Regions from separate parts of the Dysosmobacter sp. Sow4_B12 genome, predicted to be linked through region 2. Evidence: riboswitches for the same ligand, from Rfam matches in the RefSeq annotation. Region 2 holds a riboswitch; the other holds the start of a gene.
What was found. Region 2 has a riboswitch for thiamine pyrophosphate ahead of ACTQ4R_RS12505 (energy-coupled thiamine transporter ThiT). Riboswitches for the same ligand answer to the same signal wherever they lie in the genome.
Positions count from the first base shown of each region.

Region 1 (4,203 bases), on a different contig from region 2:
GATTATATCGAGAGCACCCACCGGGGCCACGGCCACACCATCGCCAAGGGCGCGGACCTCAAGCCCATGATGGCGGAGCTGTACGGAAAAGCCACCGGCTGCTGCCGGGGCAAGGGCGGCTCCCAGCACATCGCTGACTTCAGCATCGGCATGCTGGGCGCCAACGGCATCGTGGGCGGCGGCTTCGGCCTGGCGGCCCGCTTACAGGGCAGCGACGCTGTGGCGGTGGTGTTTTTCGGGGACGGGGCCTGCAATCGGGGCACCTTCCACGAGTCCGCCAATATGGCGGCGGCCTGGGCAAGGTCCACATGGTCATCCGCTGCCCCGACGGCATCGTGAAAATGCAGGGCGCCCACCACACCGACTGCCTGGAGGCGTGGTTCGCCCATGTGCCGGGGCTGCAGGTGGTGGTTCCCTCCTGCCCGGCGGAGGGCCGGGGCCTGCTGCGGACAGCCATCCGCAACGACAACCCCGTCATGTTCCTGGAGCACAAGACCCTGTTCAAAACCGAGGGCGAGGTGCCTGACGACGACAGCCCCATCCCCTTCGGCAAGGCCCGGGTGGCCCGGGAGGGCCGGGATGTGACGCTGGTGGTGTACGGCGTCATGGTGAACCGGGCGTTGGAGGCGGCCAAGACCCTGGCCGCGGAGGGTATCGACGCGGAGGTGCTGGACCTGCGGACCCTGTCCCCCTGGGACAAGGAGACGGTGCTCGCCTCCGTCCGGAAAACAGGAAGGAAGATAGTTACGAAAGAAACCCAGGAGGGGTGTCTTTCGTTTAAAATTTAAGTTTTTCAGAACTTTTTAAGTTCTGAAAAACTTGCTCAGTCTGTCGAAAAGAATTTTTGACAGACTGACGCGGGAGCCAGACCGGCTCCCGCGTTTCGTTTTAAAGAGAAAGAGGAATGACTGCCGCTTCCCGCTCCAGGTCCGCTCCCGTCAAGGCGCCGGCGGCGTCCAGCAGCGCCGCGCGGAAGCTGCCGCTTCCCTTCTCCCCCGCCGCGCGGTCCGCCCGGCGGGAGCACACCTTCCAGAAGGCCGAGGCCAGCAGGGCGGCGGCCAGGGGGTCCGGCTCCACAGCGGCGAACACGCCGCACAGCACGGAGAGCATGCAGCCTGTGCCGGTGACCTGGGCCATGCGGCCGCTGCCGCCGGTGCAGCACCAGGCGGCGGCGCCGTCGGTGACGATGTCCTCCGGCCCCGACAGTAGCACGGCGGTATGCAGGTCCCTTGCCAGAGCGGCGGCGCAGCGCAGCCGCTCCGCCCGGGCGGCGGCAGCGGGGCTGTCCACTCCCTGCTCCTGGCTGCGCAGCCGCAGCAGGGCCTGGGCCTCCCCCAGGTTCACCCGCACCATGGCGGGAGAGCCCTCCGCCAGCAAGCGGCGGATGTTCTCCAGCCGCCAGGGCGAGGCGCCTACCCCCACCGGGTCCAGTACCACCGGCCGGCCAAGCGCCGCCGCCTCCCGGCCGCAGACGCGGCAGGCATCGAACTTGGCGGCGTCCGGCGTGCCGGTATTGAGCACCGTGGCATCGGAGATGGCGGTGATGTCCGCCATCTCCTCCGGCGCCTGGGCCATCATGGGGCTGGCGCCCACCGCCAGGGCCAGGTTGGCGCAGTCGTTGGCGGAGACGATATTGGACACGCAGTGGATGAGGGGCCGCCGGCGGCGGACCTCCTCCAGACGGGAAACGTTCATAAAAACAACCCTCTTGCTTATTGTTCCATGGCGGCGCGCATGGACTTCAGAGCGCCGCTCTTTTCCAGGGAGAACACCAGAATGCCCGCCAGAACGGACCCGCCCACGGTGGAGACCAGGAAGGGCACCACGTAGGCGTAGAAGGCGATGTCACCGGCGCTCTTGCCCATGAACAAAATGGCCACGGGCCAGGACAGCAGGCCGCCGATGATGCCGGTGCCGAACACCTCCCCCACCAGAGTGAGGGGCAGGTTCTTCGTTTTCTTGTAGACCAGGCCGCACAGCAGGGCGCCGCACATGCTGCCGGGGAAGGCCAGCAGGCTGCCAAGGCCCATGAGGTTGCGCAGCAGGCTGGCCACAAAGGCGGCGGCCACGCCGAAGCCCGGCCCCAGGAACACGGCGCACAGGATGTTCACCATGTGCTGCACGGGGGCGCACTTGCTGCCGAACACCGGGAAGGAAAAGGCGCTGCCCACCACGGCCACGGCGGTGAGGACGCTGGCCAGGGCCAGTGTTTTGACAAAGGTTCTTGTTTTCATAGAAAAAACTCCTTTTTTAAAAGATGTACGCAGGGAGAAAACAGCAGCGTTTTCCCCTTGCACGGCAAGGCCGCAGGGAGGCAGAACGCTCCCCGCACGGAAAATTCGGTCGAGACTTGCTGGTCTCCTCTCACGCCGGAACACGGCTTCCCATCGCTGCTTGCAGTTGGCCCGGGCACAGGGCGCTCCCCCTCTGCCCGCTCCCGGAGGACCGGGTCGCCGGTTTTACTTTCCCCGACACACATCCTTTCCCAAAAGAAGTCAAAAACAGCGGGCGCCTGGTGGTGCCCGCCGTCCGGTATCCCGTGATGCTTCCTACGGTGGCATTACCCACATCAGGTAAAAGGGTCGAAGCGACGCTTCCTCTCAGCCTTTCGGCTCCCCTGTTTTCGCCGTTATTATGCCATCTTGATAAAAGTTTGTCAAGAGGGTTGAAAACCGCGAAAAAGAAGCGTATGATAAACGAAAATATAGACGGGGAGTCCGCTGGCGCGGGCTGAGAGTAAACCGCTGAGGTTTTTACCCGAGACCTGATTTGGATCATGCCAACGTAGGGAGAGAAGAGGCGCTTGCCGCGGACGGACCGGATTTGGTGTGTCCGCGGATTTTTTTGCAGTCGGGAGGAAAACGACATGAAACTTCATGCAGAGCAGATGCGGCTCTACGCCGTGACGGACCGGGCCTGGGCGGCGGATGAGGAGGCCTTCTGGGACCAGGTCCGCGCCGCCATTGCCGGCGGCGCCGCCGTGGTGCAGCTGCGGGAAAAGCACCTGGCGGAGGACGCCTTCCTGGCGGAGGCGGAGCGGTTCGTGGCATTGTGCCGGGAGGCGGGCGTCGTCAGCATCATCAACGACAATGTGGACATCGCCGTGAAGACCGGGGCCGACGGCGTCCATGTGGGCCAGGAGGACCTGGCCGCCGGCCGGGCCCGGCAGCTGCTGGGACCGGACAAGATCATCGGCGTGTCCGCCCACAACGCGGAGGAGGCCCGGGCCGCCCAGGCGGCGGGGGCTGACTATCTGGGGGTGGGGGCCGCCTTCGTCACCGGCACCAAGACCGACGCCAAGCCCATTTCCCGGGACACCATCCGCGCCGTCACCGCCGCCGTGGACATCCCGGTGGTGGCCATCGGCGGCATCAGCCGGGACAACATCCTGGAGCTGGCCGGCTGCGGTCTGGCCGGCGTGGCGGTGGTCTCCGCCCTGTTCGCCCAGCCGGACGTGAAGGCGGCGGCGGAGGAGATGCTGCGGCTGTCCCAAAAGATCGCCCGCCCGTAAAGAGAAAGATACGGCATAGCCGTTTCTTGGCGGCGGACCGGGGGCACCACCTTTCGCCGCGTTATAAAACTTCAATGCAGAAAGGAAGCAAAAACATGAAAACAGCATTGACGATCGCCGGAAGCGATTCCAGCGGAGGCGCCGGTATCCAGGCAGACATCAAGACCATGACGGCAAACGGCGTATTCGCCATGAGCGCCATCACGGCCCTGACCGCCCAGAACACCACCGGCGTCACAGACATTTTGGAAGCCACGCCCGCCTTTTTGGAAAAGGAGCTGGACGCGGTGTTCACGGACATCTTCCCCGACGCGGTGAAGATCGGCATGGTCTCCTCCGCGGAGCTCATCACCGTCATCGCGGACAAGCTCCGCCAGTACGGCGCCCGCCACGTCGTGGTGGACCCGGTGATGGTGGCCACCTCCGGCGCCAAGCTCCTGCGCTCTGATGCCATCGAGGTGCTGAAGGAGCGGCTGCTGCCCCTGGCGGAGGTACTGACGCCCAACATCCCGGAGGCGGAGATTTTGGCGGACATGAAGATCGAAAGCCCCGCCGACATGGAGACCGCTGCCCGGACCATCTGCGAAAAGTACGGCTGTGCCGTGCTGTGCAAGGGCGGACACGACCTGAACGACGCCAACGACCTGCTGTGGAAGGACGGCAAGGGCCGCTGGTTCAATGGCCGGCGCATC
Region 1 is NZ_JBQKKR010000009.1:20,341-24,543, reverse strand. Features, by position in the region: gene ACTQ4R_RS09080 (thiamine pyrophosphate-dependent enzyme) at 1-339, shown strand, start outside; gene ACTQ4R_RS09075 (alpha-ketoacid dehydrogenase subunit beta) at 309-788, shown strand; gene thiM (hydroxyethylthiazole kinase) at 889-1,695, opposite strand; gene thiW (energy coupling factor transporter S component ThiW) at 1,713-2,234, opposite strand; TPP riboswitch at 2,530-2,629, opposite strand; gene thiE (thiamine phosphate synthase) at 2,867-3,511, shown strand; gene thiD (bifunctional hydroxymethylpyrimidine kinase/phosphomethylpyrimidine kinase) at 3,607-4,203, shown strand, end outside.
Region 1: it holds a riboswitch for thiamine pyrophosphate, as region 2 does, so the genes downstream of both, thiW (energy coupling factor transporter S component ThiW) here and ACTQ4R_RS12505 (energy-coupled thiamine transporter ThiT) in region 2, are expected to answer to the same signal.

Region 2 (4,203 bases):
AGAATGGCCTGGTACATGCCGATGATGGCGTCCAGCGGCAGGCCGTAGCACACCACGTAAGCGGGATAAACCACGAAGTAGTTCAGCGGCACGGAGACCACCGCCATCAACGCGGCGCCCACCAGGGAGCCCAGCAAAGCGCTTTTGCGGCTCTTTTTCAGCTGGTAGATGAAGCCGGCGGCCAGGCAGAACACGGAGCCCAGCAGGAAGTTGCAAAGCTCACCCACATAGGCGGAGGAGGTGCCCTTGAACAGAATGTGCAGCAGGTTCTTCAAAAGGGTGACGGCCACGCCGTACACAGGGCCCAGAGAGAAGGCGGCCAGCAGCTCCGGCAGGTCGGAGATGTCCATTTTCACGAAGGAAGGGATCAGGGCGGGAATGGGGAACTCAATGAACATCAGCACAAAGGCTACGGCGGACAGCATGGCGGTGACTGTCAGCTTGTGGGTACGGCTGCGGCTGGCGGTGGCGGGAACGGCGTTGGCATTGGAATTGGACATAAAAAATACACTCCTTTGTTCGTTTGAAAACACCCTGGACGCTTTGACTTCTCCAAGGTGAACAAACAACAAAGAAGCGCATGCAAAACATGCGCGGCCCTGCCGCACTCATCTTCTTCCATCCAGACTATACTGTTGGTCCCGGAGTTGCACCGGGTCAGCGGATATCTTGCGATATCCGGTCGCGGACTTTACCGCCAGTGGGGAATCACACCCCGCCCTGAAGACAAAGTATTCAGTTGCTTTCTGTGGGATAGTATACGGCAGGATGATGAAAAATGCAACCCCAATTTTCAAATATCCTCTCTTTACAAAAGCAAACAGATGTTCTATACTGAGAGCAATACGATTCCGGAAAGGAGGCGGTGCCATGAGGGCCCGGCAGGAATCCTGCTGCTTCACCGGCCATCGGCCGGGCAAGCTACCCTGGAAATACAATGAGGCGGATGCCCGCTGTCTGGCGCTGAAGCGGCGGATGATGGACGCGGTGGAGGCTGCCTATGAGGAGGGCTACCGCCATTTCCTCTGTGGCATGGCCATGGGCTGCGACCTGTACTTCTGCGAATGTGTTTTGGCCCTGCGGGAGCGTCATCCCGACGTGACGGTGGAGGCCGCCATCCCCTGCCCCAGCCAGGCGGACAAGTGGCCTGCCGGCCAGCGGCAGCGGTATGCGCAGTTGGTGGCGGCCTGCGATTTCGAGACCCTGGTCTCCCAGCGGTATACCTCCGCCTGCATGCAGCGGCGGGACCGCTATATGGTGGACCACGCATCCCTGCTGATCGCCGCCTTTGACGGCTCCGCCGGCGGCACCCGGTACACGGTGGAGTACGCCATGGGACGGGGGCTGGACATTGTGGACCTGCCCATCGTCACAGAAGATTTTACGGACTTTTAACGAAAAAACGCTTGTGCCTCTTCTTTTGGCTGGGTATGCTGAAAGGAGAGAGGCGGTGAGGCGGTGAACGTCACGGGACAGATCCGAAAATTGGAGCGAATGGGCTTTTCCGGCCATGTGCTGGACCGTGCCGTGGCTCTGGCCGGCTCCCGGCGGCTGGTGTATGAGGATCTGTGCCGGGCAGTGGAGGAGCGCGCCATGACGCCGGTGGAGGCGCTGCGGACTGTGGAGCGGACGCTGGAGGCGGCTGAGCCGTGAAAAGGGCTTGCATCCCGGCGAAAAGCATGATATGCTGTTTTCAGTCAACTGAATAGATCGTGAGCTGGGGAGCTTGTTATACAGGCTGAGAGGAAGTTACGGAACTTCGACCCTTGTACCTGAGGTGGACAATGCCAACGTAGGGAGCCGTCATGATATGGTCATTCCATAGAATACCGAACCGCCCTCCCGGCATGCCGGGAGGGCGGTTTTACACTTCAGGGCAAACTATACGCACGATCAAAACAAAAACGAGGAGGAATGAACAATGATGAGTTGGCTGGTCAATGGAGAGGGCGGTCTGACCACCGCCGGTTATGTGGTGAGTATTTTGGCGATGGTGGTGTGCCTTGGGGCGGGTCTGGCCCTGGCAGACCGGGGCGGAAAGGAGCGGGGCTTTGCTCCCCGGCAGCTGGCTTACTGCGCCATGGCGGTGGCGCTGGCGTATGTGACCAGCTTTATCAAGCTGTTCAAGCTGCCCTACGGCGGCTCCGTCACCTTGATGAGCATGCTGTTCATCGTGCTGGTGGCCAACTGGTACGGTGTCCAGACCGGCATCCTGGTGGGCTTTGCCTACGGCCTGCTGCAATTTTTGCAGGAGCCCTATGTGCTCAGCGTGTTCCAGGTATGCTGCGACTATGTGCTGGCCTTCGCGGCTCTGGGCCTGGCGGGCCTGTTCCGGAACAAGGGGAAAAACGGCCTGCTGGCGGGTTACATCACGGCGGTGCTGGTCCGGGGCTTTTTCCATTCCCTGGGCGGGTATTTGTACTGGATGGACTACATGCCGGAGAACTTCCCCCAGAGCTTGGCGGCGCTGTATCCCATCATTTACAATTACAGCTACCTGCTGGCGGAGGGCCTCGTCACCGTGGTGGTGCTGAAGGTGCCGGCGGTGGAAAAGGCGCTGGAGCGTATCCGTAAAAGCGCGGTGCGGTAAAAACGACCCCGGACGGGTTCTCCGTCCGGGGTTGTCCTTATCTGTTCCGTTTTTTGCAGCCGCCGCAGCACCCGCCGCAGCACCCGCCGCAGCCGCCCCTGCGGCGAAAGCAGGACCGCAGGGCAAGCGCCAGCCAGACGCCGAGACCGGCCAGGATCAAAAGCTCCATACGCCCCTCCTTATACCATCAGCAATGCGGCGCGGTACACCAGGAAGGCGACCGCCCAGGCTACGGCGCACTGGCTGAGAGCCACGCCGGCGGCTTTCCAGCCGGAGCCCAGCTCCCGCTTTACCGCGGAGATGGCGGCCACGCAGGGAGTGTACAGCAGGGTGAACACCAGGAAGCTGACAGCGGTGATGGGGGAGAAGAGGTTGCCCAGGGCGGCCACGGTCACATCGGTGCCGGCGCCGGTGAGGATGCCCAGGGTGGAGATGACGGATTCCTTGGCGATAAAGCCGGTGATAAGGGCGGTAGATACCCGCCAGTCGCCAAAGCCCAGGGGCTTGAACAGCGGCGCGATCCAAACGCCCACGGTGGCCAGCAGGCTGTCGGCGCTGTCTGCCACCAGGTTCAGCCGGGTGTCAAAGGTCTGGAGGAACCAGACGAGGATGGTGGCCACGAAGATGATGGTGAAAGCCCGGGTCAAAAAGTCCTTGGCCTTGTCCCAGCAAAGCTGCCCCACACTCTTGGCGGAGGGGAAACGGTAGTTGGGCAGCTCCATGACGAAGGGGACGGGGTTGCCCTTGAAGGCAGTGGCGCCCAGCAGCTTGGCGGCGGCGATGCCCACCACGATGCCCAGGACATACAGCGCGATCATCACCAGCGCCGCGTACTGGGGGAAGAAGGCGGCGGCGAACACGCTGTAAATGGGGATCTTGGCGGAGCAGCTCATGAAGGGCGTCAGCAGAATGGTCATGCGGCGGTCCCGCTCCGAGGCCAGTGTCCGGGTAGCCATGATGGCGGGCACGGAGCAGCCAAAGCCGATGAGCATGGGCACGATGCTGCGGCCGGACAGGCCCATTTTCCGCAGCAGCTGGTCCATGACGAAGGCCACCCGGGCCATGTAGCCGGTGTCCTCCAGAATGGACAGGAAGAAGAACAGCACCACGATGATGGGCAGGAAGCTCAGCACGCTGCCCACGCCGGCGAACACGCCGTCGATGACCAGGCTCTGGACCACCGGATTCAGGCCGTAGGCTGTCAGCGCTGCGTCAACGATGGAGGTGAGGGAGTCGATGCCGGCGGCCAGCAGGTCCGACAAAAAGGCGCCGATGACGTTGAAGGTCAGATAGAAAATGCCCAGCATGATGCCGAAAAACAACGGCAGGGCCAGGTACTTGTCGGTGACCACCCGGTCGATGGCCTCGCTGCGGGCCCGCTCCTTGGATTCCCGGCACTTGACCACCGTTTTGGCGCAGACACGTTCGATAAAGGTATAGCGCATGTCCGCCAGGGCGGCGTTGCGGTCCATGCCGCACTCGGACTCCATCTCCTGGACGCTGTGCTCAATGAGCTCCAGTTCGTTCTGGTCCAGATCCAACCGGACGCGGATGTCCTCGTCCTCCTCAATGAGCTTGGTGGCGGCGAAGCGCACCGGCAGTTGGGCGGACTC
Region 2 is NZ_JBQKKR010000020.1:22,915-27,117, reverse strand. Features, by position in the region: gene ACTQ4R_RS12520 (ECF transporter S component) at 1-500, opposite strand, end outside; FMN riboswitch at 607-732, opposite strand; gene ACTQ4R_RS12515 (SLOG family protein) at 871-1,395, shown strand; gene ACTQ4R_RS12510 (hypothetical protein) at 1,459-1,653, shown strand; TPP riboswitch at 1,709-1,816, shown strand; gene ACTQ4R_RS12505 (energy-coupled thiamine transporter ThiT) at 1,922-2,590, shown strand; gene ACTQ4R_RS12500 (hypothetical protein) at 2,628-2,759, opposite strand; gene feoB (ferrous iron transport protein B) at 2,770-4,203, opposite strand, start outside.